2 regions of the Raineya sp. genome follow, and region 1 is predicted to be linked to the other one. Evidence: riboswitches for the same ligand, from Rfam matches in the RefSeq annotation. Region 1 holds a riboswitch; the other holds the start of a gene.

What was found. A riboswitch is a leader RNA that binds a small molecule or an ion and turns the genes downstream of it on or off. The one in region 1 is predicted to bind thiamine pyrophosphate.
Region 2: linked by a shared signal. The riboswitch ahead of ACWITO_RS01100 (TonB-dependent receptor) and the one ahead of ACWITO_RS03575 (class I SAM-dependent methyltransferase) in region 1 are both predicted to bind thiamine pyrophosphate.

What each region holds. Positions count from the first base shown of each region.
Region 1 covers NZ_JBRCWE010000030.1:25,861-42,589, forward strand. Annotated here, with positions in the region: gene pth (aminoacyl-tRNA hydrolase) at 1-337, opposite strand, end outside; gene typA (translational GTPase TypA) at 344-2,146, opposite strand; gene ACWITO_RS03565 (acetoacetate decarboxylase family protein) at 2,401-3,075, shown strand; gene radA (DNA repair protein RadA) at 3,059-4,429, opposite strand; TPP riboswitch at 4,636-4,735, shown strand; gene ACWITO_RS03575 (class I SAM-dependent methyltransferase) at 4,816-5,541, shown strand; gene ACWITO_RS03580 (AIR synthase family protein) at 5,541-6,596, shown strand; gene ACWITO_RS03585 (thiamine phosphate synthase) at 6,608-7,234, shown strand; gene ACWITO_RS03590 (Trm112 family protein) at 7,239-7,514, shown strand; gene ACWITO_RS03595 (DUF6787 family protein) at 7,511-7,825, opposite strand; gene ACWITO_RS03600 (nucleotidyltransferase domain-containing protein) at 7,841-8,617, opposite strand; gene ACWITO_RS03605 ((Fe-S)-binding protein) at 8,617-9,408, opposite strand; gene ACWITO_RS03610 (DedA family protein) at 9,415-10,077, opposite strand; gene ACWITO_RS03615 (segregation and condensation protein A) at 10,145-10,909, opposite strand; gene ACWITO_RS03620 (bifunctional UDP-3-O-[3-hydroxymyristoyl] N-acetylglucosamine deacetylase/3-hydroxyacyl-ACP dehydratase) at 11,069-12,466, shown strand; gene lpxA (acyl-ACP--UDP-N-acetylglucosamine O-acyltransferase) at 12,463-13,266, shown strand; gene ACWITO_RS03630 (response regulator) at 13,269-13,760, shown strand; gene ACWITO_RS03635 (M16 family metallopeptidase) at 13,762-15,033, opposite strand; gene ACWITO_RS03640 (DUF3276 family protein) at 15,234-15,584, opposite strand; gene fsa (fructose-6-phosphate aldolase) at 15,954-16,610, shown strand; gene ACWITO_RS03650 (hypothetical protein) at 16,711-16,729, shown strand, end outside.
Region 2 covers NZ_JBRCWE010000010.1:2,128-18,316, reverse strand. Annotated here, with positions in the region: gene ACWITO_RS01155 (hypothetical protein) at 1-153, opposite strand, end outside; gene ACWITO_RS01150 (DegT/DnrJ/EryC1/StrS family aminotransferase) at 177-1,397, opposite strand; gene ACWITO_RS01145 (acetyltransferase) at 1,518-2,156, shown strand; gene ACWITO_RS01140 (hypothetical protein) at 2,415-5,660, shown strand; gene ACWITO_RS01135 (MarR family winged helix-turn-helix transcriptional regulator) at 5,723-6,175, opposite strand; gene ACWITO_RS01130 (YceI family protein) at 6,182-6,712, opposite strand; gene ACWITO_RS01125 (YceI family protein) at 6,880-7,575, opposite strand; gene ACWITO_RS01120 (LutB/LldF family L-lactate oxidation iron-sulfur protein) at 7,737-9,116, shown strand; gene gldA (gliding motility-associated ABC transporter ATP-binding subunit GldA) at 9,285-10,199, shown strand; gene ACWITO_RS01110 (alpha/beta hydrolase family protein) at 10,165-11,037, shown strand; gene ACWITO_RS01105 (DUF3592 domain-containing protein) at 11,040-11,879, opposite strand; TPP riboswitch at 11,978-12,074, shown strand; gene ACWITO_RS01100 (TonB-dependent receptor) at 12,128-14,290, shown strand; gene gcvH (glycine cleavage system protein GcvH) at 14,350-14,730, opposite strand; gene ACWITO_RS01090 (ribose-phosphate pyrophosphokinase) at 14,741-15,691, opposite strand; gene ACWITO_RS01085 (ATP-binding protein) at 15,755-16,189, opposite strand, start outside.

The DNA of each region.
Region 1 (16,729 bases):
TGTGTCCGCCATCGGAGCCTTTGCTACGCAAGCGAATTTTTCCAAAAGGTAAAGCCACATCATCAGTGATTACCAAAATATTTTCCTGTGGAACTTTCAGTTCTTGTTTCCAATAATTTACCGCCCTACCACTCAAATTCATATAAGTAGAAGGCTTGATGAGAAAAATATGTTTGCCTTTATGCTTAAAATCGGCAACATCGGCGAGGCGGTCGGTTTTGAAAGTAGCTTCTTGCATAAAAGCAAGTTTATCAACTACCATAAAACCAATGTTATGCCGAGTAAGAGCATACTCCAAACCAATATTGCCGAGCCCTACAATAAGAAACTTTTGCATAGCTACCTAACTAAACTCTTTTTCCATTCTTTTTCTTTCGTTTTCATCAAGATAGATTTTACGCATACGAATAGCCGTAGGCGTAATTTCTACGTATTCATCTTTCTGAATGTACTCCATAGCCTCTTCTAATGAAAACTGCACTTTGGGGGTAATCTTTACGTTTTCGTCAGAGCCAGCGGCACGCACGTTGGTAAGTTTTTTGGCTGTCTGTACATTCACAACCAAATCGGAGCCACGTGTATGTTCGCCAATGATTTGCCCACCATACACTTCTTCGCCGGGGTCAATGAAAAATTTACCTCTATCTTGCAGTTTATCAATAGAATAAGCCGTAGCGGGACCTGTGTCTTTGGAAATCAGCGAGCCACTGGTACGCTCAGGAATATCGCCTTTGTAAGGTTCGTAACCAATAAAGCGGTGTGTCATTACGGCTTCGCCTTGGGTAGCAGTAAGCACCAAGTTTCGCAAGCCAATCAGCCCACGAGAAGGAATTTTGAACTCCAAATGTTGCAAATCGCCTTTGGGCTCCATTACCATAAGCTCACCCTTGCGTTGGGTAGCAAGTTCTATTACTTTACCTGCTACATTTTCAGGAACATCAACTACAAGGGTTTCAATGGGTTCGTGTTTTTGTCCATTGATTTCCTTGAATAGTACGCGTGGCTGTCCTACTTGCAGTTCGTAGCCTTCTCTTCGCATTGTTTCAATGAGTATGGAAAGGTGCAGAATACCTCTTCCATAAACAATAAAGGTATCTTCGCGGTCGGTAAATTCTACACGCAAAGCAAGATTTTTTTCAGTTTCTTTGAGCAACCTATCTCGCAAGTGTCTTGAAGTTACAAATTTGCCATCTCTACCAAAGAAAGGCGAGTTATTGATAGTGAAAAGCATACTCATTGTAGGCTCATCGATAGCTATACGCGGCAGAGGTTCAGGGTTTTCTATATCGGCAATGGTATCACCGATTTCAAATTCTTCTAGACCAATTACGGCACAAATATCTCCTGCCTGTACTTTTTCTACACTGGCTCGGTTCAAGCCCTCAAAGGTTTGCAATTCTTTCACACGCATCTTTTTTACAGAGCCATCAGCTTTGCACAAAGCTACTTGCATACCTACGGCGATTTCGCCTCTATACACACGCCCAATGGCAATTCTGCCCAAAAAGTTAGAATAATCCAAAGAAGTAATTTGTAGCTGTAAAGAACCTTCTTGGGTTTTGGGGGCTGGTATAACTTTCAAAATGGTATCCAGCAGAGGGGTAATATCGGTGGTAGGTTGTTTCCAATCATAGCTCATCCAACCTTGTTTGGCAGAGCCATAAAGGGTTACAAAATCCAATTGGTCTTCATTTGCCCCTACGTTAAACATCAAATCAAACACGGCTTCGTGTACTTCATCGGGGCGGCAATTGGGTTTATCTACTTTATTGATAACCAAAACAGGCTTCAAACCCAACTGAATGGCTTTGGTAAGCACGAAACGTGTCTGAGGCATAGGACCTTCAAAGGCATCTACCAAGAGTAATACACCATCAGCCATTTTCAAGACACGCTCTACTTCGCCACCAAAATCGGCGTGTCCGGGGGTATCTATGATGTTGATTTTGGTATCTTTGTAACGAATAGAAACATTTTTGGAAACAATCGTAATACCACGCTCACGTTCCAGCTCGTTGTTGTCTAAAATCAGGTCATCAAATTGTTGATTTTCCCTGAAAAGTTTGGCAGAATGAATCATTTTATCCACGAGGGTAGTCTTGCCGTGATCTACGTGAGCAATAATCGCAATATTTCGGATATTCATAGGGGGTTATATTTTTGAAGGTGCAAAGATACAAAAAAAGACGAAACCTTGCTTTCTTGTTTGCAGTTTTGTGAAAGAAATGATAGATTGTGTGTTAAAAATACGTATTTTTCAGGTTTATTTGCAGTGGAAACAGGAAACAAGAAGCAGGAAACGGGATTTTAGACATCTGAATGAAGTAGAGCTTTAACTTCAACTTTTGAACCTTTGAACTTCTAACCTTTGAACATAAAAATCCTTCAAAATCTTAATGTATGGATAACATACTTTCTATTATTGCCCGACCACCTTGGAGCCTGCACGGCAAAGGTTACATCTTACTTTATCGTTTTGAAAAAGAATTTGTTGAAAAAAACGGCTTTCTACCCGAAGGTTTATTAGGAAAATTCAGGGGAATTGTGGGCAGTGTAATGCTCGTGGATTATAGCGATTCACCTGTGGGAGCATATCAGGAACTTTTGTTTATCCCCGGACTTTTTCAGTTCAAGCAGAGAAAGGCTTTTCATATTTCCAAAATTTATGTTTCTACTTACGATAGTGTGTATAATGGCATAGAAAACTGGGGAATTCCCAAAGAACTGGCGGATTTTCGTTGGGAAAAAGCAGAAAAGGGATTTGAACGTTTCGTAGTAGAAAAGCAAGGTAGAAACTTTTTCAGTGCCGAACTCAAAGCATTTGGCATACCTTTTTATATCAATACAGCTTGGCTACCTTTTCATTTTTATCAGTGGCGAAGAGGAACGCTCCTCCACACCACCCCGCAAGGCAAGGGCTGGGCGAAGCTCTGTAAAGTGCAAAATATTCAGGTTCATTCCGATTTATTCCCCGATATTAGCAAGCAGAAACTTCTTGCCGCTATTTCAGTACCACATTTTACAATGAATTTCCCCGAACCCAAGCAGGAAATGCTTCTCAAAAGATTGCTCTGAATACCTCGTCAAGTTTGCTCATAGCCTTGATTTGAATTTTGAACTGCGAGGTCTGTAAGCCTTTCAGGTTGTAGCGGGAAATAAAAATAGTTTCAAAACCTAACTTTTCAGCTTCGCTGATGCGGTTTTCTATTCGGCTAATAGCTCTAATTTCTCCTCCCAAACCTACCTCGGCGGCAAAGCAGATTTTTGGCGAAATGGGAATATCTTCATACGAAGACGCAACCGAAGAGCAGACGGCTAAATCAATGGCAGGGTCTTCTATTCGCAAACCTCCTGTAATGTTCAAAAAAACATCTTGTGTGCTTAAACGAAAGCCCCCTCTTTTTTCCAAGACAGCTAGTAGCATATTGAGGCGTTTGTTATCAAAACCCGTACTGCTGCGTTGAGGTGTTCCGTAAGTAGCAGGACTTACCAAAGACTGCACTTCTATCAGCAGAGGTCGGTTACCTTCCAAAGTTGCTCCGATGCTCACACCACTCAAAGTTTCTTCTCGTTGCGAAATCAGAATTTCCGAAGGGTTGCTTACTTCGCGTAAGCCTGTGGCGAGCATTTCGTAAATACCCAGTTCGGAAGTAGAACCAAAGCGATTTTTGGTGGTACGCAAAATGCGATACGCTAAATGTCTGTCGCCTTCAAATTGCAGAACCGTATCTACCATATGCTCCAAAACTTTGGGACCTGCCAATGTGCCTTCTTTGGTGATGTGCCCTATCAGAAAAACAGGGGTAGCAGTTTCTTTGGCAAATTTCATTAGTTCAGCCGTACATTCACGCACTTGCGAAATACTACCCGCCGAAGATTCAATAAAAGCCGAATGAAGCGTTTGAATGGAATCAATCACTACTACATCAGGCTCTAAATTTTCAATTTGCTTGAAAATATTTTGTGTAGAGGTTTCACAAAGCAAATAACATTCTGCACCTTTTTGTTCCAAGCGTTCTGCTCTCATTTTTATTTGCTGTTCGCTCTCTTCTCCCGAAACGTACAAAACTCGCTTTCCCTGCAAACCCAAAGCAATTTGAAGCATTAACGTAGATTTTCCGATACCCGGCTCGCCACCAATAAGCACCAAAGAGCCTGCTACGATACCTCCTCCCAAAACTCTGTTGAGTTCTTTATCGCAAGTAAGCAAGCGAGGTTGTGCTTCAAAATCTACTTCAGCAAGCAATTTGGGTTTATTACTGATTTTGGTGGAAGTGCTACTTTTCCATTCTCCTTTCGTAGGCTCGGTTTTTTCTACAATTTCCTCTACAAAGGTATTCCACTGCTGACAAGAAGGGCATCTGCCCAGCCACTTCGGCGACTGATAGCCACAACTCTGACAAAAAAAGGTCGTTTTTGTTTTTGCCACTGAATAATGCTTTTTTGAGCCTTGAAAATACAAATATTTTAGCAATTTGCATAGTGCTATAAATTTTCAGATAAAGTTTTCATCAGGATAAAGAGCCGTTGCAAAAAATACAAATCTTGCGGTAAGTGTTAAAATTGAAAAGGCGTAGTTAAAAATATTCTTTCGCTTTGGAAACTTTTTGCCTTTAAGTTTAGTTTTTAGGGAAAATCATTGCAACGGGGTGCTCTGATGATTTTCAGGGCTGAGAACATACCCGAAAAACCTGATTTGGATAATGCCAACGAAGGGATTGCAAATTGAATTGTATTATTGGGAAACATATTCAATAGCTATCGCCCTTGTTGGTCTGACAAGGGCGATTTTTTTATTTGTAAATCATAGCAACAATGGAAAATAGCAACAACAAACAACTTACGTTAATTCCTGCTCATTGGCAAAGCTGGCAAAACCGCCCCGAATGGTTCTTCAACAGAGAGCATACCGATACCTACGAACTCTGGTACGAAGGGCGATATAAAAGAGCAGAAATTTGGCAAAAAAAAGTAATGGAGCAACTCGTTTCCAAAGATAAACGTATCAAAACACTTTTAGAGTTTGGCTGTGGTACGGGGCGTTTTACGCGTTGGTGGAAAGATATTGGCATAGAAGCCACAGGAGGGGATATTTCGCCTTTAATGCTTTCGCAAGCATTGCAACTTTTTGAGGGCGACCTTGTAATGGCAGACTCTCATTATATGCCTTTCAAAGACCATACCTTTGATGCTCTGGCTTTCATTACCACTTTTGAATACTACAAAAAGCCCGTGCAGGTAATACAAGAAGCCGCCCGAGTTGCTAAATATGGAATAGCTATGGGTATGATGAATCGGAACTCTTTGAAAGTAGTTCGCAGACGCATACAGCAATTTTTTGGCAAAAATCCATTTTATGTTACTGCTACTTTTTACACCCCCCAAAAACTCATCAAAATCATTGATGAGGCTTTGAAAGGAAGAAGTTACAGCATAGAATGGACTTGTACAGGCTTGCCAAAATGGTTTCCTGTTCAGCAGTGGGGAGTTCCTTATGGCGATTTCTTCGGTTTATATGTTCAATTTAATGATGTAGCATAATGGCAAAGCATTTAGGAAAAGTTGAGCTAAATTTTTTGGAAAATGTCATACAATTGCAATGCGGAGCAGAGCAGGCTTTGGTGCAAATAAAACCACAATTTGGAGTAGATGTTGCTCTCATTAAGCTATCTGAAAACCAAGTAATGGCAATTACCAGCGACCCTTTGTCCCTTATTCCTTCCTTGGGTTTGGAAGAATCGGCTTGGCTTTCGGTGCATCTGATAGCCAACGATATGGCAACCACAGGCTTTGCACCAATGTTTGCTCAAATGGTACTCAACTTGCCTGCTTGGCTTTCAAAAGAGGATTTCAAAACTTATTGGGGGTATATTCATCAATTCTGCAAAGAAATAGGAGTAGCTATTACAGGAGGACATACAGGATTTATTGAAGGACAAAACTCTACCATTGCAGGCGGGGGTACTTTTTGGAATTTTTGCCCCGCAAGCCAAGTGCTTACTTCTACACAAGCTCGCGAAGGAGATGTGATTATAGTTACCAAACAGGCGGCTATTTCATCAGTAGCAATTTTAGCAAAGAGTTTTCCGCAAACACTTGAAAAACACTTGGGTAAAGAAACTCAGCAACAAGCCGCCTCACTATTTTATGAAACTTCTTCTTTGAAAGAAGCAATGTTGGCAAGCAAGGGAGAGCCTAAATCAAGAGGCATTTCTGCTATGCACGATGTAACCGAAGGAGGTGTATTGGGGGCTATTTATGAAATGGTTACCGCCGCAGATAAAGGTGTTTTGGTTTATGATGATAAAATTCCTGCAAATGAAGTAATCAGAAATGTTTGCAGTCTGTTTGATTTGGACTATCGGTATTGCGTAGGAGCAGGGGCAATGATAATAGCTTGCCAACCCGAAAAAGCCCCCGAAATTATCCAAAGCCTACAATCTGAACATATTGAGGCAACAGTGATAGGTGAAATTAAGCCTAAAAACTTTGGCAAAAAATTACTACAAAACGAACAACTGATAGATATGCCCTATTTTGATACAGACCCCTACTGGGGAGCTTTTTTCAAAGCGTATCAGAACGGCTGGAAGTAAAATTCTTGAAAATGAAGAAGGATATTTATCTGATAATTGACCCTGCCAAACCCCTATCTGAATTGCTAAAAAAATTGGCTTCTGCTTTGCAAGAAAAACTCTATGCTCTGCAAATCTGGGATAACTTTGTTTCAGAAGAGCAGGCAAAGGAAATTATACCTGCAATAGTTTCTATGTGTTGGCAAAAAGATGTTCCTGTACTTATCAATAATCGCTGGAACTATTTATCGCAATACGATAGTTTAGCAGGCGTACATTTTGATAAAATACCCCCAAATTGGGAGCATATCCGAAAATCTTTACCCCCCAATACACTTTTGGGCATTACTGCCAACAACGATTTGCGTGTAGTGGAGTGGGCAGAAAAAGAGCAGTTTTCTTACATTTCGTTTTGTTCAATGTTTCCTTCCCTCACTGCCAATAGTTGCGAACTGGTGCAGTTTGAAACTATCTTGAAGGCAAAATCCATAAGCAAACTACCTATCTTTTTGGCAGGTGGTATTTCTGTGGATAGATTGCCACAATTAAAAACCATTCAGGAATATTTTGACGGATTGGCACTTGTTTCAGGAATTATGAGTGCCGAAAATCCGCTGAAAGCAATACAAACCTATTGTAAAGAAATTCAAACTTGGTAAAATTATGCGAAAAAATACCATTCAAAAACTCTGCTGTCCTTTTGATAAAGCTGATTTGGAACTTACAACTATCCTGCAAGATACCCAAGAAAATATTTTAGAAGGTTGGCTTTTCTGCAAGCAGTGCCAAAGAAGCTATCCTATTGTAAAGGGAATTCCTATTATGAACCCTGATGAATATAGAGAGTTTTCATTAGAAAAACCATTATTTGAGCGTTGGCAAAAACAACTGCAAGGCAAAACTTTTGAAAATTTCAGACTGGTAGCCAAAGAAGGTTAGTCTTGTTTCTTTCGCCAAAAAAAGAACAATCTACCAAATAACCGATTGACAAAAAGCCAAAAAAAACTAAATTGCCCAAATACGAAGCCGTACATTAGCAAAAGCACATTATACAGAGGCAAAATCAGCACAATCCAAGTGATTATCCTCTGCCAAGTAGGCGTTTGCTCATTGATGTTTAGGACATTGTAGATAGGTTTTTTAAGAAAAAGAATAGTAAAACCCGTGCAAGCAAAAACTATCAGTATCACAAGCACTTGCCAAGCACTTTTTACTTTCCAGCGTTCTTGAAGTTTTTGTATCCAATTCATTTTTTTCAATTTACACTAAAAACAATGCCAAACTTCCTGCAAGGTTTCTTTGAATAAAATATTGAGTTGGTTGGTATCAGGGGGCAAAGATTTTTCCAAAGTTCTCACATAATCGTTGAAAAAAGCAAGTTTTTGTTCAATAAAATGGTTGAGAATAGAAATTTGAGGGGCTAAATCTAGCTCCTCACCTGCCATTTTTCTTTCCAAAAGTCGTAAAATTTCTACTTTGAGGGCTTCATCTTTCACTTGAGTATCCAATAGCTTTGCAAATTGTATGGGTGGCATAGTTTTTTCGTGATAAATCCATTCGCAAGCCAAAAGAGGACGAAGCACATAAAAATATTTCTTTACTCTCACCACCTCTTTCTGCAAATAATCTCTATAATTCCCACCTGCCATATGCAAATAATGATGCAAGCAAGATTTGGGATTGAAATAAATCTGTTGTAAGGCTCGCAATTGGCTAGCAGTGGTGTATTTTTCAGCATACACCATAGGACTTTGCAACCATTCTAAAAGCGGCGGATTAGATTTTCTGAAAAGACGCAAGGCTTTTTTGAGTTCCCAACCTGCAAGGTCTATATTATTGGGTAAAATTTTTTCCAGATTGTCTTTATATTCCTCTATTTGCAAGTACCAATCGAGCGGGTGAATGTACAGAAATCTTACGTCCCAATCACTATTGGTGGAAGCAAAGCCCCAAGCCCTGCTTCCACTTTCAACAGCATAAAGGATTTTTATGTTATGGCTTTGCTCAATGTGGGCAAGTTCTTTCTGTATTTCGTCTTGCATTATTCCATAGACTTTTCTATGAGCTCTGCCAAATCATACACTTTGATTTCGGCTTCTTTTTCTTTGTTTTTCACGCCGTCAGTCATCATTACCATACAAAAAGGACAAGCCACAGCAATAGCGTTGGGGTTGGTTTCCAGAGCATCTTCAATGCGTTCAATATTTACATCTTTATTGCCTTTTTCAGGTTCTTTGAACATTTGAGCTCCACCAGCTCCACAGCAAAGCCCTTTGCTTCGGCTACGTTTCATTTCTACAAGTGCTACGTCCAGAGCCTCTAGCACTGCCCGAGGGGCTTCGTAAATATCGTTGGCTCTACCCAAATAGCAAGAGTCGTGATAGGTGATGCGTTTTCCCTTAAATTCGCCCCCTTCTTTGAGCTTGATACGCCCTTCGTTGATGAGTTGTTGCAAAAACTCGGAATGATGAATTACTTCGTAGTTGCCTCCTAATTCAGGATATTCGTTTTTGAGCGTATTGAAGCAATGTGGGCAAGCCGTAACAATTTTCTTTATACCATAATTGTTGAGGGTTTGAATATTGGAAATAGCTTGCATCTGAAAGAGAAACTCGTTGCCTGCTCTGCGGGCAGGGTCGCCTGTGCAATTTTCTTCTGTGCCCAGTACAGCAAAATTGATATTGAGTTTATTGAGAATTTTAGCAAAAGCAATTGTAACTTGCTTGTAGCGGTAGTCAAAACTACCTGCACAACCCACCCAAAAAAGAACATCGGGGGTTTTGCCTTCTGCGGCAAGCTCTGCCATTGTAGGTACTTTGTAAGTGGTTGCCATATTCGTTTATGCTTGATTGTTGTCTAAAACTTCTTTTTTGCTTTCTTTGTTTTGTTTTTTGAGCCTCAAATATCCCTTGATAAGCGTAAGGGTAGTAATTGCAAGGAAAAATAAAATTACGTATTCTACATAATTGACCATAGCAGGAAAAGCGTGTCCGAGGTAGTAGCCTCCTAAAACCAGCAATCCTGACCACATCAAAGCTCCAATAATATTGTAAATGGCAAAATACGCAAGAGGCATTCTTGCCATTCCTGCCAGTAAGGGAGCAAACGTACGAATAATGGGAAGGAAACGCCCAATAACTAGAGCCTTACCACCATTTTTATCAAAAAATGCTCGGGTTTGCTCAATGTATTTCCGTTTGAAATACCAAGTTTCCTTACGATTTTCAAAGTTCCTGCCCACCAATTTACCAAAACCATATCCCGAAAAATTCCCTAAAACTGCCGAAGCGAAAATTCCACCAAATACAATCCAAATATTTCCACCCAAATACTTATCGCAAAGCATACCCGCCAAAAATAGGAGATAATCGCCGGGCAAGAAAAAACCAAAAAACCAGCCTGTTTCTAGATATACTATCAAAAAAACCAAAGCCAAACCACCCCTGCTGATAACCTCTTCGGAATTGGTGAGTGTTTGTATGTATTGCCAAATAGTTTCCATAGATTTAGATTTGTTGGGTAAAATTGAGTGCCAAAATTGAAGTAATTGATTTACAAAACGTAAATTTTCAAACCTGAACTTCTACAAGTTCTTGGGGTTCGTAGGGTTTTATCCAAAAGCTATTGAAGTCAAGCCCTACGTATATGCTGATGCTTCCTTCTTGCAACATTTCTAAAATAGCCAAAAATGTATAAATGAAATATATTTTGCTCTGATTTTCACTGATGATGTCTTCAAAATCAAGTCTTTTTTCGGTATTTAGGCGTTCGAGCAAATGCTTTTTCTGTCTTTCAATGCTATAAGGATATTGCAAAACGGTATGTTGCCCTGTACGAGCATTGTTTTTGAAGCGTTCTGTTACTTTTTCATAAACTTTGAGCAGTTTGTAGAGGTCTATATCTTGCAATTCGGTTTCTACACTGCTCACGGCGGCAATTTTTTTAAGTTCAGCGATAATATTGCCGCGAGCTTCTTTTTGTAGGCGTTCCTCTTCCAGCTTGGCAAGCTCACCTACAATGCCTTTGTATTTTTTATACTCTAAAAGGTGTTTAATCAGTTCGTCGCGAGGGTCAATTTCATTGCCTTTTTCATCAATTTCGGGGCGAGGCAAAAGCATTTTGGCTTTAATTCTTACGAGTGTGCCTGCTACTAAAATAAATTCGCTGGCGACTTCAATGTTCAATTTTTCTAAATGATGAATATAGTCCAAAAAGTCTTGGGTGATTTTGGAGATAGGAATATCGTAAATATCCAGCTCATCGCGTTCAATAAAAAACAGGAGCAAATCAAAAGGTCCTTCAAAAAGGGGGAGTTTGATTTCAAAAGTTGCCAAGCCACTGAAAATTTTTGAGCGAAATTAAGAAAAATTCCTTTTGTAGGTGCAAAAAGCCCAAAAAATTCTTTTTTCGTTCCTTTTTTGAAATTCTAAAAAAGTAATATCTTTGCCCCATTGTAGTTGCTAAACTTATCTACTTGCTAAAATTATTCAAAAATGTTTTACAAACAGCATACGCTCTCGAAGTCGGTCAGTGTAACAGGTGTGGGGCTTCATACAGGCAAAAATGCAACAATGACCTTTCTACCCGCCCCCGCAGGCACAGGAATTGTGTTCAAGAGAATTGATTTGGAGGGCTCACCCACTGTACAAGCAGATGTAGATAATGTAGTTGATACTTCAAGAGGCACTACCATAGAGCAAAATGGAGCAAGAATTTATACCGTAGAGCATACCCTTGCGGCACTTGTAGGTTTGCAAATTGATAATGTTGTCATTGAAATAGATGGTCCCGAGCCGCCTATTTTGGACGGCAGTTCTATGCAGTTTATTCGTATCCTGAAAGAAGCAGGGCTTACGGAGCAAGACGCTGTACGCAATTTTTACTATGTCCCCGAAAATATCACTTACACCGACTCGGCAAGAGGCGTAGAACTTACCGCCAAGCCCGCTTACAATTACGAACTGCAAGTTACCGTAGATTACAACTCCGAGGTTTTAGGCATACAAAAAGCAGAGCTTTCTAAAATTGAACATTTTGAAACCGAAATAGCTTCTTGCCGTACTTTCTGCTTTCTGCACGAACTTGAAATGCTCTACAAAGGGGGGCTTATCAAAGGAGGTGATTTGAGCAACGCTATCGTGATTGTAGATAAAGAAATGCCCGAAAATGAGCTAAACCAACTTGCTCAACTTTTAGGCAAAACCTCTGTAAAAGTTGATGTGCAGAAAGGTATTCTCAACAACGTAGAGCTACATTTTAGCAATGAACCCGCCCGACACAAATTGCTGGATTTGGTAGGTGATTTGGCTTTGGTTGGCAGACCGCTCATTGGGCATATACACGCCTTACGCCCCGGGCACGCCGCCAATGTAGAACTTGCCAAACGCATCAAAGCCGCTATCAAAAAGAATAAAGATAAGCAAGGAATGGTATATGCGGCTGATTTGCCTGCTATCAAAGAGGCTGTACAAATAGAGGCAATGCTACCGCATCGTATCCCTTTTTTACTCATTGATAAAATCTTGTACCTTGATGATGTGTCGGTAGTCGCTTTGAAAAATGTTTCTATGAACGAGTGGTATTTTCAAGGACATTTTCCAAATAACCCCGTAATGCCCGGCGTTTTGCAAGTAGAAGGACTTGCCCAAACGGGTGGCATATTCGCTTTAAGCACTACCGAAGAACCCTCTAATTATTGGACTTACTTTTTACGCATAGATGAGTGCCGTTTTCATCAGAAAGTAGTTCCCGGCGATACAATCATTTACCATTGTGTTCTTACAACTCCTATTCGCAGAGGTATTGTAAAAATGGACGGCAGAGCCTATGTAAATGGTAAATTGGTTTGTGAAGCCAAATTAACAGCAAGCATTACTCGTAAAGACAAATGATTAGCAATTTAGCCTACATTCACCCCAAAGCCAATATTGGCAAAAATGTAACTATTGAGCCTTTTGCTACTATCTACGAAGATGTAACCATTGGCGATAACACTTGGATTGGCTCAAATGCTACCATAATGAATGGTGCAAGAATAGGGCAAAATTGCCGTATTTTTCCCGGTGCCGTCATTGCCGCCATTCCCCAAGACCTCAAATTTAATGGCGAATACTCTACCGCCGAAATTGGCGATAACACCACTATTCGCGAATGTGCCACTATCAATCGGGGAACAGCTCATAGCGGAAAGACTGTCATTGGAAGTAATACGCTGGTGATGGCTTATGTACACGTAGCCCACGACTGCTTTATTGGCAATAATTGCATTTTGGTAAATGCCGTACAAATGGCAGGACACGTCATTATGGACGATTTCGCTATCGTAGGCGGAACTGCCGCCATTCATCAGTTTACACGTATAGGCACACACACAATGGTAGCGGGTGGCTCGCTGGTACGCAAAGATGTACCTCCTTTTGTAAAAGCAGGTAGAGAGCCTTTGAGCTATGCGGGTGTAAATTCTTTGGGCTTACGCCGTAGAGGTTTTTCCAACGAGCAAATTATGCTTATCCAAGATATTTACCGAACTATTTTTCAAAAGGGTTACAACACTACTGATGCTATTCAAAAAATTAAAGAAGAATTTCTGCCTTCACAAGAACGCGATTTGATTATCAATTTCATTGAAACCTCCGAAAGAGGTATCATCAAAGGCAGTAGCAGTAGCGATAAATATACTTTTGAACTCTAATTATGGACACGAGCCAACGCCGTTACAAAATCTTGTACGTAGATGATGAAGAGAGCAATCTACGTATCTTCAAAATGACCTTTAAGCGGTACTACGACATATTTACGGCTATTTCGGGGCAAGAGGCTATCAAAATCTTGCACCAAGAGGCTATTCAGCTCATTATCACCGACCAAAAAATGCCTGAAATGACAGGCACAGAGTTTTTGGAGAAAACTATTCCTGAATTTCCCAATATTATCCGTATCATTCTTACGGGCTTTTCCGATATTGAAGCAGTAGTAAGAGCTATCAATAAGGCAAATGTTTATAGGTATGTAACCAAACCTTGGGACAGAGAAGAACTAAAAAAAATCATAGACGAAGGGCTGGCTCTGTATCAGTATCGGGAAGATAAAGACATCAGAATAACCCTTTTGGAAAAAGAAAATCAGGTCTTGAGAGAAAAAATTGAACAACTTACCGAAGAATTGAGGCGGTATAGAAACGTGTAGGCTATTTTTTCCCTGCGACAACTTCTATCATTTGGGAGCAGTCAAGATATTTTTGGGCAACTGCCAAAACATCTTCGCTACTTACTGCATACAAGCGTTCTAAAAAATGCTCGTAATAGTCTTCGGGCAATTGGTGTAAATGAATAATAGACTGCAAGTGCATTTGAGCGTTGGCGTTGGTAAGTTCGTTTGCTATTGAACCTGCCATATAATTCTTGACTTTTTCTAGTTCTGCTTCGCTTACTTTTTCCTGCTGTAAAATCTGAATTTCTTTGTAAATTTCTTGCAAAGCTATTTGATAGGCTTCGACTCGGACATCGGCACTGATAGCAAAGTAGGTAGCCATTCGCATACTTCTCAAAACACTATAAATGCCGTAGGTCAAGCCCTTTTCCTCACGAATATTTTGCATTAACCTTGAACCGAAATACCCTCCCAAAATAGTAGAGCAAACACTTAGTTTGGTGTAATCTTCGTGAGTTCTTCCTATTGCCAATTTACCTACACGCAAAGAGTTTTGCATACTATCATTTTTCTCTACAAAAACTTTTTGGGCATAAGTTTCAAGAGGCAGTTTCTTCTTGGGTTGCGGTTTGTAAGAGAGTTTGGAAAAGTGCTTTTCTAAACTTTGTAAAGTATTTTCTGAAAAATTGCCCGCAAGGTAAATAGCAAAAGAGCTTTGCAAAAGTTGATTTTGATAAAATCGGATAATTTCTTCTTTGGGATAACTGGCAAGCAATTCGGGACTAAGCACTTTGCCGTAAGGGTGATTTTGAAAAAGGGCTTCAGAGAAGGCTCTGCCCGCCAAAAAAGTGATTTTTTGCAAATTGATTTGCAAGTTTTTTTGCTCTTTGGAAAGAAAAATCTGCCAAGCCTCATTAGGAAAGTTGGCTTCAAAAAGTATCTCTGCTATAGTAGGAATAGTGTTTTCGGCGTAACGTGCAGGTGTGTAGAGCGTAATGAAACTTTGGTCTGCATCAGATTGCAAATCCAAAAATGCTCCGAACTCATCAATCGCTTCATTGATTTCTTGGGCTGTTTTGTGGATTGTACCTTCGGCGAGCATTTTGGTAGCATACAAAGATTGAGCAGGCAAGGCACTATCATAGCCCCCTACATCAAACACCCAAGAAATCTGAAGAATTTCTTGTTCGGGTGCGTGTATAGCATAAATGGGTAGTTGGTTGGTTAAATATATTTTACGAGGTAAAACAATAGGGATATGGGTAATTCTTTCAGCTTGGGGTGGAGTAGTTCTATCTAATGAGTGCATAGGTGTTTCTTCCTTTTTTTTAGTTGTAACTTATTCGACGTTAAAGGGTTTGAAAGTTTGAAGTTCAAAAGATTTATTTCTTGTGTCTAATTTTTTTTGGTATCTCTCTTTTTGCTTTTGCAACAGACTTATCCCAAGTTTTCTTTTACAGGGGCAGGAGCATCAAAAAACCCTGCTTGGGGCAGGGTTGAAAGGTGTTTTTAGTCCCATTTGAGGTCGCTGTTGTTTTCTTCATCATCAAGGGCATAGTCCTCAAATACTTCTTCTGAAACTTGGTTGAAGTCGTAGTCGGGCATCATTTCCTTGATTTTGGCAATAGCTTCCTCCAAAGACTCAATAAATTTACCAAAATCTTCTTTGTAGAGAAAGATTTTGTGCTTCTCGTAATAAAACCCATTGTCGCGGAAACGCTTTTTGCTTTCCGTGATGGTTAAATAAAAATCGCTACCTCTGGTTGATTTTACATCAAAGAAGTAGGTTCTTTTTCCCGCCTTTACTCGTTTAGAGTAAACATCTGTTGCACGTTCTCTGTTTGCTTTGAACTCTTCCACAGTCCTTGAAATTTAGATGTTAAACTTCTTTTTGAATGAGCAAAATTAAAAATTTTTGAAGCCACACCAAAAATATTCCCAACTTTTTCATTAAGATTTAGTCTAATTAACAGAAAAGCAAGATATTCTGCAAGCCGAATATAACAAAACAAGTTAGCTTCAAAAAAAACAGCGTTTGCAGTTCTGAATTTAAGGACTTTTTCTCTTAATTTTTTGTGTTTTACATAAATCCTGTTTCGGGCTTTTTATTTCCTATTTCCTTACTGCAAATTAGACCTAATCAATGACAATTTTTTGAAGTTCATATTTGAGTTTTGGAAAAAATATCCCCATATTGCACAGGCTTTTCATTCAAAACCTAAATAGCTTATGAAATTTTTTATTGATACAGCCAACTTGAAAGAAATTCAAGAAGCCAACGACTTGGGCGTACTTGATGGCGTAACAACCAACCCTTCGCTTATGGCAAAAGAAGGCATTACAGGCAAGCAAAATATTTTGGAGCATTACGTAAAAATTTGCCAGCTTGTAGAAGGCGATGTAAGTGCCGAAGTAGTAGCTACCGACTACGAGGGCATTATCCGAGAAGGGGAAGAACTTGCCGCTCTGCACGAAAATATTGTCGTAAAAGTACCTATGATAAAAGATGGGGTAAAGGCAATCAAGTATTTTTCTCAGAGGGGTATCAAAACCAACTGCACGCTGGTTTTTTCGGCAGGGCAAGCTCTTTTAGCCGCCAAGGCGGGAGCTACTTATGTTTCGCCTTTCATTGGGCGTTTAGATGATGTGGCTACCGATGGCTTGCAACTCATAGAGCAAATTGTACAAATTTACAACAATTATGGCTTTGATACCCAAGTGCTTGCCGCTTCTATTCGGCACGTAATGCACCTTGTACAATGTGCCGAAATTGGAGCTGATGTAGCCACTTGTCCTTTGAATGTGATAACAGGGTTGCTCAAACACCCACTTACAGACATAGGACTTGAAAAGTTCCTTGCCGATTATCGCAAGGGCAATTCGTAAAAGAAAGGCTTACTTTCGTCAATTTTTTGCATACTTTTGTAAGTTTTAGGCTTGCAAAGTGTGCTTTCTTTTTACCTTTGGGAAAACCTAAAACATTTTTATGAAAAAAATACTATTTG
Region 2 (16,189 bases), on a different contig from region 1:
ATTGCTTACAGAAGCCGAGTCAGACTTAATAAGGCTTTGCTTTTGCGTAGTCTCTGTTTTGTTTTCCTTGAGTTCCTGCTTTTGGGCTGTGTTTTTTCTATCACAGGCAACCAGTGTTAGCCCTAAAAGCAAGTATGCAAATAATTGTTTCATACATACCAAGGTTTGGTAAAAAACTATCCTACTTTGCTTTGAGCAAGCACTTTTTGCATAGCTTTTTCTATGCGTGTGCAAAGTGTTTGCAATTGTTCTTCTGTCCAAGCTACTTTTACCACTAATGAAATCAGTCGGCTGATAAGATTGTTGGATTGAGGAATTTGCAGATTTTCGTAATCTTGGGGCGTGCCTAATAAGTGTGCAACTGTTTTCATTGGTGTTTTCAAACCTCTGACGTGTTCCCAATTGCGAATGTAATGGTATTGGTTATCCCACCAATATTGAATGCCTGTTAGCTCGCCGACACCCTCTTCGCGAAGAGCTTGCAAAACTTTGCGAGTAGTTGCTTCATCAGGTAAAAAGAAATCCATAAAAGTAGCGGCATCACCTTCGGGGTCGGGGATATGTCGGAAGCTAACTACATCAAATTTGGCAAGTGTTTCTTGCAGAGCTTTTTTATGTTTGCGTTGCTGGCTCAGAATGTAGTTAATTTTCCGAATTTGAGCCAAACCAATAGCGGCGTTGATTTCACCAATACGATAATTGAAGCCTACAATGGGGTGTTTTTCCATTCCACGATTGTCGCCGATATGGTCGTGTCCGTGGTCGGAGAATTGCTCAGCCAAATGGTACAAGTTTTCATCATTGGTGATAACGGCTCCGCCTTCGCCACAAGTGATAATTTTGAAGAAATCAAAAGAAAAACAACCCATTTCGCCGAAAGTTCCTGCGGCTTTGCCTTTGTAGCTTGCTCCAAGGGCTTGGGCGGTATCCTCAATGAGCAAAAGATTATGCTTTTTGCAGATTTGCATAATTTCCTCAATTTTAGCCATACTGCCGCACATATGTACTACTATGACCGCCTTGGTTTTGGGAGTAATGGCTTTACGAATACCTTCGGGAGAAAGACAAAGGGTTTCATCTATTTCAGCGAATACGGGCAAGGCTCCCCCCAATAAAGCCCCTTCAACGGTGGCTACATACGTGAAAGGAGGAACAATCACTTCGTCGCCTGCACCAATGCCACAAGCCGCCATAGCGGTAGCCACAGCAGTAGAGCCACTCGAAACACAATGAGCGTACTTGGCTCCTGTGAATTTGGCGATTTCGGCTTCAAATTCTTTTGCTTTCCAGTGTCCGTTGCGTAAGTTGTCGTGATTGTAGCGAAACAAAATCCCTGTTTCCAATACATCATTGATTTCTTTGCGTTCTTCTGCTCCAAATAGTTCGGTTCCAGGCATAAAATCATTTTTTTGGTGAATTCAAATGCAAATAAAAGGCTTTTTGATGAGTTTTGAAAATATTTTTTTGGCAAATATTGAAATTTCCTACTTTTGCACTCAAATTATCATTTGGAAGCTATGGATAATCCCGTAATTATTTTAGGAGCAAAAAATTTAGGAATAGTTGCTTTGGAAATTTTTCAGAGCCATAAAATAGATGTGTATTGCTTTCTTGATGATGACGAAAAACTGCACGGCACCGAAATTAACTTTGTGAGCGTACTCGGAAGCACTGATGATGATGGTTTCTTGAAACTGATAGGTAAAAAATGCGAAGCCTTCGTAGCCACTGATGACAACAAACTTCGCAAAAAACTGGTAGAAATGCTTATTGAGCGGCGAAAAGTAATGCCGACCAATGCCATTCACGCAGAGGCTTTTCTTTCCAGCAACTTGGCTATGGGACACGGCAACCTTATTGATGCCAAAGCCGTACTAAATGCAGGGGTACAAATAGGAAGCCACAATATTATTCGTGCAGGGGCAATCCTTGACTACAATGCCAAAATTGCTGATTTTGTTCAGATTGGAACAGGTAGTATCATAGGCGATAATGTAACCATAGAAGAAGGTGCTTTTGTAGGAGCAGGAGCTACAATTGTTTCAGGAGTGAAAGTAGGAAAAAATGCACGTATAGGAGCAGGTTCGGTGGTTGTGCAAAATGTAGAAGCAGGAGAAACAGTATTTGGTAACCCTGCCCAAAAAGTGAAAATGTAATCATAACCAATCAGCTACATAGCCCTTAAAAAAGTTCCTGTCAAGTAATAGGTTCGTTCATACAGACAAACAAGCGATGATGCCGCTTGTATCCCGAAAATACCTCCAATTTTATTTTACAAGTCAATTTTCAAGGCTATTTATTGCTTTTGCGAAAAAAGACGAAAAAGCTGTCGGAAAAAGACAGCTTTTTTGTAACACACCAAAACATTTTTAGCAGGAAAGTAGTTATCGTTTTGGGATAATCTTTTTACACCTATGCTAAAAAAAATTCTTATCTCCGCTGCCGTGATAGTGCTATTACTGATTTTGGCAATAGCAGGCTTGACTTGGTATCTGTATAATAACCAAAACGTGATTGCTAGATACGTTCTTGCTGAACTGAACGATATGCAAAAAGGTTATACCAAATTGCAAAATGTAAAAATTGACCCTATTTCCAACTTCCCTTATATTTCTGTGGATTTGAAGGGCTTGGCTTTTTACGCCTCCGAAAAGGATACGCTTCGCCCTATTTACCGATTTGATGATGTTTATCTCGGCTTTGACTACACCGATATTGTAGCAGGCAAATATAAAATCAAGAAAATCAAAATACAGGGAGGTGAGTTGCACCTTGAAAAATATGAAGATGGCTCTATCAACCTACTACTTGCCAAAAGTTTGAAGCAAAAAGCCGAAGAAGCCGAAAAAAACCAAAAAAATAAACTTGCTTTCAAGCTAAAACAAATTGTTCTCAAAGATTTTACAATCACCAAGAAAGATTACCAAACCAATCAGTTCGTTCATTTACATTTTAGTAAGGTCAGTTCTACTTTCAAATTAGATGAAACTGAATTACACAACCACCTTGAAACCAATTTTGAGCTTGTACAACTCAAAATTCACGATTCTATTTGGTTTGAAAACAAGCACGTGCATTGGGAAACAGATATAGACTATCATTTTGCCAAAGAGTTTCTGACCATTCGCCCCAGCAATTTTGAAATAGAAGAGGGAGCGTTTCAGGTACAAGGTTCGGTAGATTTGGCAAAAAATGCTTTTCTCAATTTGGAAGTTTCGGGTAGAAAGCCCGATTTCAAACTGATTACTTCTTTTGCCCCGCAAGGTGTATATGAAAAACTTAAAAGTTATCAAAACAAAGGCGATGTCTATTTCAAGGGCAAAATTGTAGGGGAAGCTATTGGGAATGTGCCTAAAATTGATTTAGAATTTGGTTGCCAAAATGCAGATTTCATTAACCCTAAACAAAAAAATAGTATCCGTAATCTGAATTTCACGGGCTATTTTACCAACGGAGCAAAGAGAGATTTATCAACTTGCGAGCTTTACATCAAAAGTTTGAGCGGAAACCCCGAAGAAAGTGTTTTCAAGGGCAGTTTTCATATCAAAAATTTTGAAAATCCCTTTGTTTCTTTGGATTTTCATTCCAAATTAAATTTGGCAACTCTACAAAATTTCTTTGAAATTGAGGCTCTGAAAGGTTTGAGCGGTTGGCTTACGATTGATATGACTTTGGACGAACTAATGGACTACAACGATACGCCTACGGCTCTTGGCAAGCTCAAAGATGGCACCGATAGCCGATTGCTCTTTCAGAATGTCCGCTTTCAATCGCCCAAGTTGCCTTATCCTTTGCTTTTTGATGGAAAAATGGAAATTGTAGATGGCAAGCTCTTGCTTCAAGAATTTTTAGCCAAACTTGGAAAATCCGATTTCCGCTTGCAAGGTGAAATTACCAATCTTGCCAAACTTTTTCATAAACAGAAAGGCGAAACCATTTCTGCCGAACTCAAAGGAAGCTCAGAGTTTATTAGTTTCAAAGAAATTATGAGCTTTGATAAAACACTTTCCGAAAAGCAAGATGAGGAAATCAAAGACCTTCGCTATCATTTACGTTTCAAAACTACCACAGACGAAATTTTACACGCCAAGGGTATTCCGAAAGGTGAATTTTGGATAGATGAATTTTTTGCCAAATTCAAAAACTATCCTCATCACTTTCACGATTGGCACATAGATTTGGTAATTGATGAAGAGAAAATCAAGTTCAAGCAGTTTGAAGGGGCAGTAGATAAAACCGATTTCAAAGTATCGGGCTATCTGAAAAATTACAATGCCCTGCTTGATTCCAGTAAAGTAGAAGAAGAGTTTGAACTCACAATGGCTTTGCAATCGGAGCATTTGAATCTTGATGATGTATTTGTGTATAAAGACAAAAACTATGTACCCGCCGAATATCAGCACGAAACCATAGATAAATTGCGTTGGGATTTTACACTGAATATGCCTGCCAAAAATGCCCTCAAAGGAGATTTCCTGACAAACACACGCTTGAATTTGAGAAAGTTTGATGGTATTTTTAAGGTGCATAATTACGGCATTCGCAATATCACTGCTGAGTTGCTGATGCAAAATGGCGGACTTTCGCTTAAAAACTTCAAAGGATTGCTTGGAAAAACAGATTTCAATATCAATGCAGAAATTGAAAGTCTTTCTAAAATAATGGCTGGCAACTTTAAGGGGAAAAAGCTGGTGCAAATTGTAGCCAATCAAATCAATGTAAATGAGCTAATGAAAAATACGAATTTGGAGCAAGAACACGATACTATCAAAACTACCGAAGAGCATAGCAAGGCTTTCAATATTTTTGATTTACCATTTCCAAATTTAGAATTGCAAGCCGATATTGGCGATTTGCGTTATGGAAGGTATCATTTACAAAAACTCAAAGCCGCTGTGCGTATTCAATCTGACCATTTTGTATATGTAGATAAACTTCAAACCTACACGGCAGGTGGATTTTTAGATATAAAAGGCTATTTCAACGCTTCAAACCCAAAGAAAATCTATTTTGCCAGCACTATCAAGGTAGAAAATATGGATTTGGATAAGATTTTCTACAAAATGGATAATTTCGGTCAAGATTACTTAGTCAATGAGAATATTCACGGCAAAGTTACAGGCACAATTACTTCCAAAGTGCTAATGCACCCCGACTTAGTACCCAATTTGCGAGATACGGAAGCCCATATTGAGGCAACTATCCGAGAGGGCAGACTGACCAACTTCGCTCCTTTCAAGATGATGGATAAATTTATGGCAGGAAAGGATTTAGAAAATGTACGCTTTGGCGAAATGCAAAATGTTTTTGATATAAAAAATGGTGAAATTACTATTCCCCGTATGGAAATTAGCTCTACTTTGGGCTATATGAAAATTTCGGGTAAGCAAAATTTTGATAACGACTTAAAAATGAGTTATTTGCTTGAAATACCCTCTTTTGTCATAAAAGAGGCTTTGTGGAACTATTTGTTCAAAAAGCGTAGAGAGCGTAAAAACCGAGATTTTGCTCAAAAACAAGAGCAAGGTGAAGAAGAGGAAATCATTTCATCAGAAACACGCCAAAGCAAGCGTTTGGCAAATATTCTCATAGAAGGTACTCCCGAAAAATTTGATTTTGACTTTAAGGGCTTTAAGCGAAACACAGACAAACGAGAGTAGCTTCCAAGTACAAAGGCTTCAAGGGTTTGATGTTTGAAGTTTTATAGAGCTATTGCAAAAATTCACTCATTACGCAAGAGATTGAGTAAATGATTTAAGGTTTGCAATTCTGCCTCGTTCAAAGCATTGCAAATGTTATCCATTTCAGAGGCGTGCTTATCCATTGTAGCAAGTAGTTCTACTCCTTTGGGGGTAATGGTAATATCTACACTGCGGCGGTCGTTGGGGCATTCTTTGCGTTTGAGCAAGCCTTTCTTATAGAGTTTATCTACAATTCGGGAAGCATCGGGCATTTTATCAAGCATACGCTCTTTGATGTATTTCAAAGAAACAGGCTTTCCGCCTGCTCCTCTGACAATACGCAAAATATTATATTGTTGCATAGTGATTTGGTATGGCTTGATATGCTCTTGTACTTTGTTTTCTATGAATTTAGCAGTGTAAAGGATATTTACCAAAGCCTTGTGCTGTTCGTTGCGAAAGCGACTTTGGATAGCTTCTTCAATGGTTTTCATTCGTTTTTAGTTACTTCTGACAAATTCTCCTGAAAAATTTAATTTAATTTCATTGCCCACGAGCCACGCTCCATTATCTAAAAGTTGGTTCCAGGTTAGTCCGAAGGAAGTACGGCGAATAAGTGTTTTGGCTTTGAAGCCTGCTTTTACGTTTCCCCAAGGGTCGCGGGCTTGCCCTGTGTATTCTACTTCCAAAATAACAGGCAAAGTTCTTCCTTTGATAGTTAAATTACCTGTAACCTGAAATTTGCGGTCGGCTACTTTGTTGAAGCCACTACTGATAAATTTTATACTTGGAAACTTTTCAGCATCTAAAAAATCAGGTGAAATGAGGTGCTGGTCGCGTTGTTCGTTATTGGTATAAACCGAATTGGCTTTGATTTCAGCAACCACCTTCGCATCTGAAAAATCTAAATGTGTAGTGCGAATAGTAATATCAAATTCTTTCATAAAGCCTACTACCTCTGCAATAATCATATGAGGTACTGCAAAAGTGAGATTTGAATGTAGCAGGTCGGATTTCCAGATGTATTCCATAAGCGTAACAATTTTTTAACATAACCAAACGCTAAACTAATTATTTGGAGCGTGGTTTGCAAGAAATGTTAGCTTAAAATTTGAAAAAAATTCTGAAAATCTTGAATAAAGCGACAACATACGGATAGTGATGTTGTCGCTTGTGTTTTATTTTGCTGTGAATATCGTTATTGTGCTACACCCGCCGAAATCTTAAAGCCCATATGCACGGTATTGCTGATGAGTTTATCGGTAATACCCCATTCCATACCCCAATCTTTGCGATTGATATTGAATTTGGCTTCGGCTTCCAATTTATTAGCTTCCAATTTCACTGCCGCTGGGAAAGTAATAGATTTGGTTACACCTTTCATTGTCAGGTTGCCTGTAATGCTATGCGTGGGGTTTTCCAAAGTGTATTCTTTGTCTTTTTCACTCACTTTTTGGGTAGTATCGGCTTTGTAAGGCTCTACGGAAACTACTTCAAAAGTTGCAGTAGGGAACTTTTCTGCATCTAAGAAATCACCACTTTTAAGATGACCTGTAAGTTTAGCATTTTCTTTGCTATCTGCGGGCAAATCTAATACTTTCAGGGTATTGATGTCAATGACAAATTTACCACCTACAATCTTGCCTTCTTTTACGGAAATAGAACCTTCTGAAAGGTTAAAAGTACCATTGTGCTTATCGGTGGGTTTTGTACCTACCCAAGTAACTATACTATTAGCCAAATCTACTTTCAGGGTTTGGGCATCAGCAGATTTGGTGCTATCTACTTTTTGGGCTTCGCCTGTTTTGGCTTCATCACTTTTGGGAGCAGATTCGCAAGAAGCGAAAAGAATTGCCCCTGATAAGAAAATTCCAAGAATTTCTAAACTTTTCATTGCTGTAAGAGGTTTTAATGAAAAAACTAAAATTTTCTCGCAAATATATGTGATAACTTTTAATGTTGCAACATTTTTTGAAAAAATCTTATCCTAATTTCTAAACAAACAAAGCAAATTTTTACTTTCTTTGTGAGATTTTTGCGAAAGCGTACAAAACAATGAACCCTACGGCAGAAAAGTTTTTACAAGATGCTGAACAAAAAGCCTTTGACTTAAAGCATAGGCAAACCATCAATCATAACATCAGCAAATACGATAATGCTGTTCGGCAAGGCTTGCAGCAATACCATAACCACGATTTAGCTCGTGAACGTGCATCGTATCTGAAAACGGAAACTATCAATCATTTGGCAGAATTGCTTCTGGATTTTGAAGAGCATTTTACCAAGCGTGGCGGCAAGGTGATTTGGGCGGAAAATGCCGAATCGGCACTGGCAAGTATTGAAAAAATTTGCAAAAAATATCAAGCCAAATCCGTAGTAAAATCTAAATCAATGACTACGGAGGAAATTCATTTGAACGAATTTCTGGAAAAAAAGGTCATTGAACCCATTGAAACTGATTTAGGAGAGTTTATTGTGCAACTGGCAGGGCAAAAGCCTTATCATATCGTAACACCTGCTATGCACCTTTCCAAAAAAGATATTGCTGATATTTTTGTTGAAAAATTGCGTATCAAACCCACTGATGATGCCCAAGAACTCACACTTACGGCTCGCCGTATCTTGCGAGAAAAATATTTAGAGGCAGAAATTGGCATCACGGGCGGGAATTTTCTGATAGCTGACGTAGGGGCTGTGGCAATTACCGAAAACGAAGGCAATGCCCGTATGGCAACCACTTTCCCCAAAGTGCATATAGCTATTGTAGGCATTGAAAAGGTTATTCCCAAACTGGAACACTTGGATTTGTTTTGGCATTTATTAGCTACAAGTGGCACAGGGCAAAAGATTACGGTCTATAATTCAATCTTTTTCGGTCCCCGACAGGCTGAAGAATTAGACGGACCCGATGAAATGTATGTAATACTCTTGGATAATGGTAGAACCCGCTTGCTTGCTGATACCGAGAAACGCGAGGCTTTGAATTGTATCCGTTGTGGTGCTTGCCTGAATGCTTGCCCTGTGTATAAAAACATTGGAGGGCATACCTACAATACTACTTATAGTGGTCCTATTGGTTCGGTGATTACGCCTCATCTTGCAGGATTGAAAGAATATAAGCATTTGAGCTTTGCCAGTTCACTTTGTGGGGCGTGTAGCTCGGTATGCCCTGTAAAAATTCCTATTCACAACTTGCTTTTGCTCAATCGTAGGCAGAGCGTAGAGGAAAAACAAACTACCTTTGCAGAGCGTTTAGGGTTTAAGTTTTGGAAAAAAGCAATGTTGAGCCGAAAAATAATGGATTTTTTTTCAGGAAAAACAAAAAACAAATGGCTCACAAAACTTTTTGGCAAAACTTGGGGCAAACGCCGCACAATGCCTAAAATTGCTGATAAATCTTTTGCAAAAGAGTGGGAGGAAAAAATGAAGGTGTGAAACTTGGTTTCAAAAGTTGGTAAGTTTGAAGTTCAAAAAAAGGTCAAATTTCAAACCTTGAACCTTGTAAAATTGATTTCATAAATTTTGGATAAGTTTCATAACACAACTTTGAGCAAATTTCAAATTTTTCTAATAGCTGAAAATCTAATTTCTAAATTCTAAACAATGATTGCTGTCAAAAATCTTACAAAAATATACGGAAAACAAAGGGCAGTTGATAACATCAGTTTTGTAGCTGAAAGTGGTAAAATTACGGGTTTTTTGGGTCCGAATGGTGCGGGCAAATCTACAACAATGAAAATTGCCACAGGGTATCTGAAAGCTACTTCGGGCACAGTAGAAGTGGCAGGTTTTGATATTGCTACCCAAACCCAAGAAGCACAAAAATCTTTGGGATATTTGCCCGAACATAACCCATTGTATTTGGATATGTATGTGCGTGAATATTTGAGCTTTATGGGGAAAATTTACAAAGTGGCTCATTTAGAAAATCGTATCAAAGAGGTAATTGAAATGTGCGGTTTGGAGCGTGAGGCTCATAAAAAAGTGGGTATGCTTTCCAAAGGGTATCGGCAAAGAGTGGGTTTGGCACAGGCTTTGATACACAATCCTTCGGTGATGATTCTTGATGAACCCACCACAGGTTTAGACCCTAACCAAATCATTGAAATTCGGAATCTTATTAAGCAAATAGCCCAAGAAAAAACCATTTTGCTTTCTACGCATATTATGCAAGAAGTGCAGGCTATTTGCGATAAAGTCGTAATTATTCATTTAGGAAAAATTGTAGCCGATGCTCCCGTGAGCGAAATTACAAAGCTATCTCAAACGGAGCGAATTTTGAAAGTAGAATTTGCAGAAAAGATTGACGAAAATATTATTGCGAAAAACTTTGAAAAAATCTTGCAAATTCAGCATATTGCGGGCAACTTGTGGGAAATCCGAACCCCCACCGATATAGACTTGCGAGCTGATTTGTTCCAACTTGCCAAAATGCAGAATTGGACTATCTTGGAAATCAAACAAGAGGAAAAAAATATTGAAAATGTATTCAGAGAACTTACAAGAACCGCTATTTAAGCAAGAAATTCAAATTACTTCCAACAAACACAATCGTCCTATTGGTTTGGATATTCGGCTTATTTTTGATGATATTCCCAAACCGCTTATTCTTTTTATTCACGGATTCAAGGGCTTCAAAGATTGGGGGCATTTCAATATGATTGCCGAACATTTTGCTCAAAGAGGTTTTATTTTTGCTAAAATCAATCTTTCGCACAACGGAACTACCCCCACACATAAAAAAGAATTTGTAGATTTAGAGGCTTTTGGCAGAGAAACCTATACCAAAGATTTAGACGATATTACGGCTGTTTTGGATTATTTCTTTTCTGAGGATTATTTGTTCAAAAGAATTACACTGCTGGATAAGTTGTTTGTAATAGGACACAGCAGAGGAGGGGCACTAGCACTGCTCAAAGCCGCCGAAGATAGCCGTATCCGAAAGGTTGTTACTTGGGCTTCTATTGCCAACACTAAATTTTTATTTACCCCCGAACGCATTGCCGAAATTGAAAAAAATGGAGTAATTTACGTTGAAAACGCTCGTACCAAGCAAGAAATGCCTATTTACAGAGAAGTTTATGAAGATTTGCTAAAAAACTGGGTGCATTACGATTTGGAAAAACAAGTGCCCAAAATTCAAGTGCCTATTCTCATTATTCACGGAAAGGCAGATACTTCTGTTTCGGTAGAAAATGCCCGAAAATTGCAGTCTTGGTCAAAAAACGCAGAAATGATACTCTTGGAAAATGCAGACCACACTTTTGGGGGGAAAGAACCCTACACTGATGCTCTGCTTCCTATACATACCGAAGAGGTAATTGACGAAACTATCAAATTTTTGCAAAGCGATTAGCACTACGAAAAAGCCCACCAGTACGCAAGCAAACAAGCCGCAGGAATAAGCAAGTAAAAGCCCGCAGGAAATAAGCTGTATGGGGTTAGTATATCACCTTTTTCAGAAATTTCTGGATTTCCGGGTAAAGAACTAACTATCAGTGCCTTTTCAGGTTCTTGGGGTAAAAATAACACTTTCTGAGGCTTATCATCCCAAAATTTATGAATTTGGTGTGTGTTTAGATGTGTTTTGTAGGTTTTTCCTGCACTCATCAACTCAAAAAACATTTTCATAACTCTTTGCTTATTGATAGTGGTATTGGTTGGTTCCATTCCAACCAGCAAAGCCTCGCCTAATACCCCTTCTTTTAAGATACGAATTTTGGTGAAAACTTTGGGTATAGCAATAGCCAACACCGAACCGCCAATAAGTGGAAAAATAGCAATAAAAATGAGAAAAAAGGGGGAAAAATGCTTCTGACGTAAATTTACAATGCGTGAGTAAGTTGGTTTATTACTTTTATAAACGACGGTGGCGGTATCGCCTTCTCGGTAATCGGAGGAAAACCCATACGAAATACCCTCATACTCTTTGCCATCTACTTGAAACTTGTAGTGATACGCATAAATACGTGCTCTATTTTCTTGGGCATTAGCATATTCTATCTTAAAGATAACCGCTTGGGCTTGAGGGCTATCTTTGGATAATACCAAGCTACTAAAATCGGAGAGCGAAGCAAAAACACAAAAGATGATACTGCCAATCGTAAAGAATATCCAACCAAACAATAACAAAAAGTCGCTCTCAAAAAACATTCTGATAAGCAAAGGCAAAGGAATATGACGAGTACGTTGGAACAAAGTGGGTAAAATTTTTCTGTAATCTCGGAATTATTTATCAAAAATAAAAATTTTTCTTGCTTTTTAAGCATAACTTTACATAACTTTGCTCACAAATTTTTCCGAAACAGGGGTGCCTTAATACAACGGGCTGAGAACATACCCTTTGAACCTGATGCAGATAATGCTGCCGCAGGGAGTTAAGGTAAGAAGCAGGTGGAGCTACCCCCTTGAAGCTCCTTTTGTTTCACTTTCAAATCATATCACCAATGAAACGCCACATTTTGAGCCTTTCAGCAGGCTTGCTTGTGCCTTGTTTGGCTTTCGCACAAGCAAGCACAGACTCTTTGCTTCAAGACAAAGAAATTGAAGCCGTAACCATTACAGGTATTCCGTACATTACTGAGCTTACACGCTCAACACTCAAAAAAACAGAACTGCAAAAACGCAATTACGGGCAAGATATGCCTTTTTTACTCAACTTTACCCCTTCGGTGGTGGTTACTTCCGATGCGGGGGCGGGTGTAGGCTATACGGGCATACGCGTAAGAGGTTCTGATGCCACTCGTATCAATACCACAATCAATGGAATTCCGCTCAATGATGCCGAATCACAAGGCGTTTTTTGGGTAAATTTACCTGATTTAGCCTCTTCGGCTACTTCTGTTAGTCTGCAAAGAGGTGTAGGAACTTCCACCAATGGAGCAGGGGCTTTTGGGGCAAGTCTGAATATTCAAACCTTTGATAAACCCGCCGATGAGCCTTCTGCCGAACTCAACCACTCTTGGGGGAGTTTCAATACTTGGAAACATACCTTGCAAGCCACCACAGGAAAAATGAAAAATGGCTTTGTGGTAGATGCTCGCCTTTCTAAAATTACTTCCGATGGCTTCATAGATAGGGCTTTTTCTGACCTTTTGGGTGTATATCTTTCGGGAGGTTATTATGGTAAAAAAACAACTCTCCGACTGCTCACTTTGCAAGGCAGAGAGCGTACCTATCAGGCTTGGTATGGCATTAGGGAAGATATTTTGAAGGAAAACAGACGTTTCAATTTTTATACCTACGATAACCAGGTAGATAATTACAACCAAAATCACTATCAAGCTATTCTTGACCACCAAATTTCTGAAAAACTCAAACTCAATGTTTCACTGTTTTATGTGAGAGGTTTTGGGTATTATGAAGAATTCAGAGAAAAAGATAGGTTTTCAAGGTACGCTCTGCCCGATATAGTTATTGGTTCGGATACTATCAAAGAAAGCAATATCATTCGCCGCCGTTGGCTGGATAATCATTTCTACGGAAGTGTTTATTCTTTGGATTATACGCATAAAACTTGGAATTTTATTTGGGGAGGTGGTTGGAACAGATACGAAGGCAAACATTTTGGGGAAATTATTTGGGCTGAATTTGCTCAAAATGCTCCTATCCGTTATCGCTATTACGACAACGATGCTATCAAGGTTGATTTTAACCAATTCTTAAAAATTGCTAATGAATGGAATTTGCCAAATGGCAAACTATCAGCTTTTGCCGATATGCAGTATCGTTACATTGGTTACAACTTTTTAGGTTTTGACCAAAATCTGCAAAGTACCCAACAAGACGCAGAATTTCATTTTTTCAATCCCAAGGCAGGGCTTGATTATGCTTGGCAAAAACACAGAATTTATGCCTTGTGGGGGATAGCTCACCGAGAACCCAACCGCAATGATTTTGTGGAATCTACGCCTACGAGTCGCCCCAAAGCCGAAAGACTTAACAATGTAGAACTGGGCTATCAGATTGCTTGGAAAAAAGCAAATTTCAAAATCAATGGCTTTTTAATGGATTATACCAACGAACTTATCCTGACAGGTAAAGTAAATGACGTAGGAGCATACATTCGTACCAATGTACCTCGCAGTCGTAGAATAGGGTTAGAATTAGAGAGCAATATACAATTAACGTCTAAAATCACTTGGCAAGCCAATTTGACTTTGAGCCAAAACAAAATTCCCGAATTTACGGAATTTGTTGATGATTTTGATAATGGCACGCAAGAGGCTTACACGTATCAGAATGTAGATTTAGCTTTCTCGCCTCGCCTGATAGCGGCTCAACAAATTACTTTTAAGCCTTTTAATGAATGGGAGATAAGTTTGCTTACCAAATACGTAGGCAAGCAGTATTTGGATAATACGCAAAATGAAAACCGCAAATTAGAGGCTTTTTGGGTAAATGATTTGCGTTTTGCCTACACTTTTACACCTAACAAAGGGGTGAAATCTTTACAAATAGGACTTTTGATAAATAATGTTTTCAATGAGTTGTATGAACCCAATGGCTATACATTTAGCTATATTGTGGGTGGGCAAAGATTTTGGGAAAATTACTATTACCCGCAGGCAGGAACTAATTTTCTGCTAAATGTAGGATTGAAATTTTAATGGCAAAGTCTCAAAAAAGTCAAACGACCACACTTGTTGAGTTGTGGTCGTTTTCTTTTTTACAGCCCTAACATTGCTTTATAGGCTTCGGCATCCATTAGATTATTCATTTCGCCGAGGTCTTTGGGTTTGATTTTTATCATCCAGCCTTTGCCATAAGGGTCTGAATTGACAAGTTCGGGGCTTGAAGAAAGAGTATCATTAAACTCTACAATTTCGCCGCCTATGGGCATAAAAAGGTCAGAAACGGTTTTTACGGCTTCTACGGTACCAAAAACGGCATTGGCGTCCAAGGTTTGTCCTACGCTGGTAATATCTACATACACAATATCACCGAGTTCTTTTTGGGCGTGGTCGCTGATGCCAATATAGGCAAACTCACCTTCAAGGCGTACCCATTCGTGTTCTTTGGAGTATTTGAGGTTACTTGGAAAGTTCATAAGGCTTCATTTATATTTTTTGTGGAACAATAAACAGCGAACTGATAGATTCGTATTCGTGTACGCTACGGATAGCTTTGGCAAAAAGCGGAGCAACACTCAACACCCTAATTTTGGCACACTCACGTTTGAGCGGAATGGTATCAGAAACAATTACTTCCTCTAATACCGAATTTTCAATATTTTCGTAGGCTTTTCCCGAAAGAACAGGGTGGGTGCAGACAGCCCGCACTGTTCGGGCACCTTTTTCTTTGATGATTTGTGCGGCTTTGGTAATTGTACCGCCTGTATCAATAATATCGTCAATAATTACCACATCAGCACCTTCTACATCACCAATAATTTGCATAGAAGCAACTTCGTTGGCACGTCTGCGATGCTTATCGCATACTACCATATCGGCGGCGAAAATAGTAGCAAAAGCCCTGGCTCTGCCTACGCCACCTACATCGGGGGCGGCGAAAACAAGTTTGGGCAAATTGAGGCTTTGCAGATAAGGAGCAAAAACCACTTGTCCGTCAAGATGATCCACAGGAAAATCAAAAAAACCTTGAATTTGTCCAGCGTGCAAATCGCAGGTGATAAGCCTATCTGCACCAGCGGCAGAGAGCAGATTGGCAACCAATTTGGCGGCAATGGCTACACGAGGTTTATCTTTTCTATCTTGGCGAGCATAGCCAAAATAAGGCATTACGACAGTTACGTATTGAGCCGAGGCACGTCTTGCCGCATCTATCATTAAGAGCAGTTCCATTAGGTTATCGGCAGGGGGGAAGGTTGATTGTATCAGAAACACATTGCAACCCCGCACCGATTCAGTAAAGCTCGGACTAATCTCCCCATCACTAAATCTTTGAATAGCTATTTCGCCCAAATCTTTACCATATTCTAATGCAATTTTTTCAGCCAAATAGCGTGAGGCTGTACCTGAAAAAAGTTTTACAAACGCTGGATTTGCCATAAAGATTTTTTTGCAAACTTACAATTCTTTTTGGAAAACCTTTGGGGAAATTTACAATTTTTTTCAAAGTAACATAAACCAACTAAATGGTACTACCATCGTATTTTCCCTGATTTGTGGCTCTTTGAATTTTTCTGTAACAAGGAGATTGTAACGGCTGTTTATCTCTGTTTTTTTGAGTTGTTGAATATTTTTTTTGTGCGTACCAATTTCTAAAATAATAGGCTTCTCTTGCGTTTCTATGATTATGTCGGGGTTTGCTTCCTTGCTGGCTGAATGAAAAGAAATGATAAGTTCGGGCAAAATTCTTTTCAGATACATCACTACTGTGTCTTCTAAAAGTTTGCTTTGGAAATGCTCGGGTAAATTTTCTCCGTAAATGGTAGTGAGTAAAGCCCTACGTAACGAAGGCGACATAAAAAATGCTTTACGATTTTTGAGTATCCTTCCTTCAAAACTTGTGTAAGGGGGTAAAATATGTAATATTTCGGCATTGGC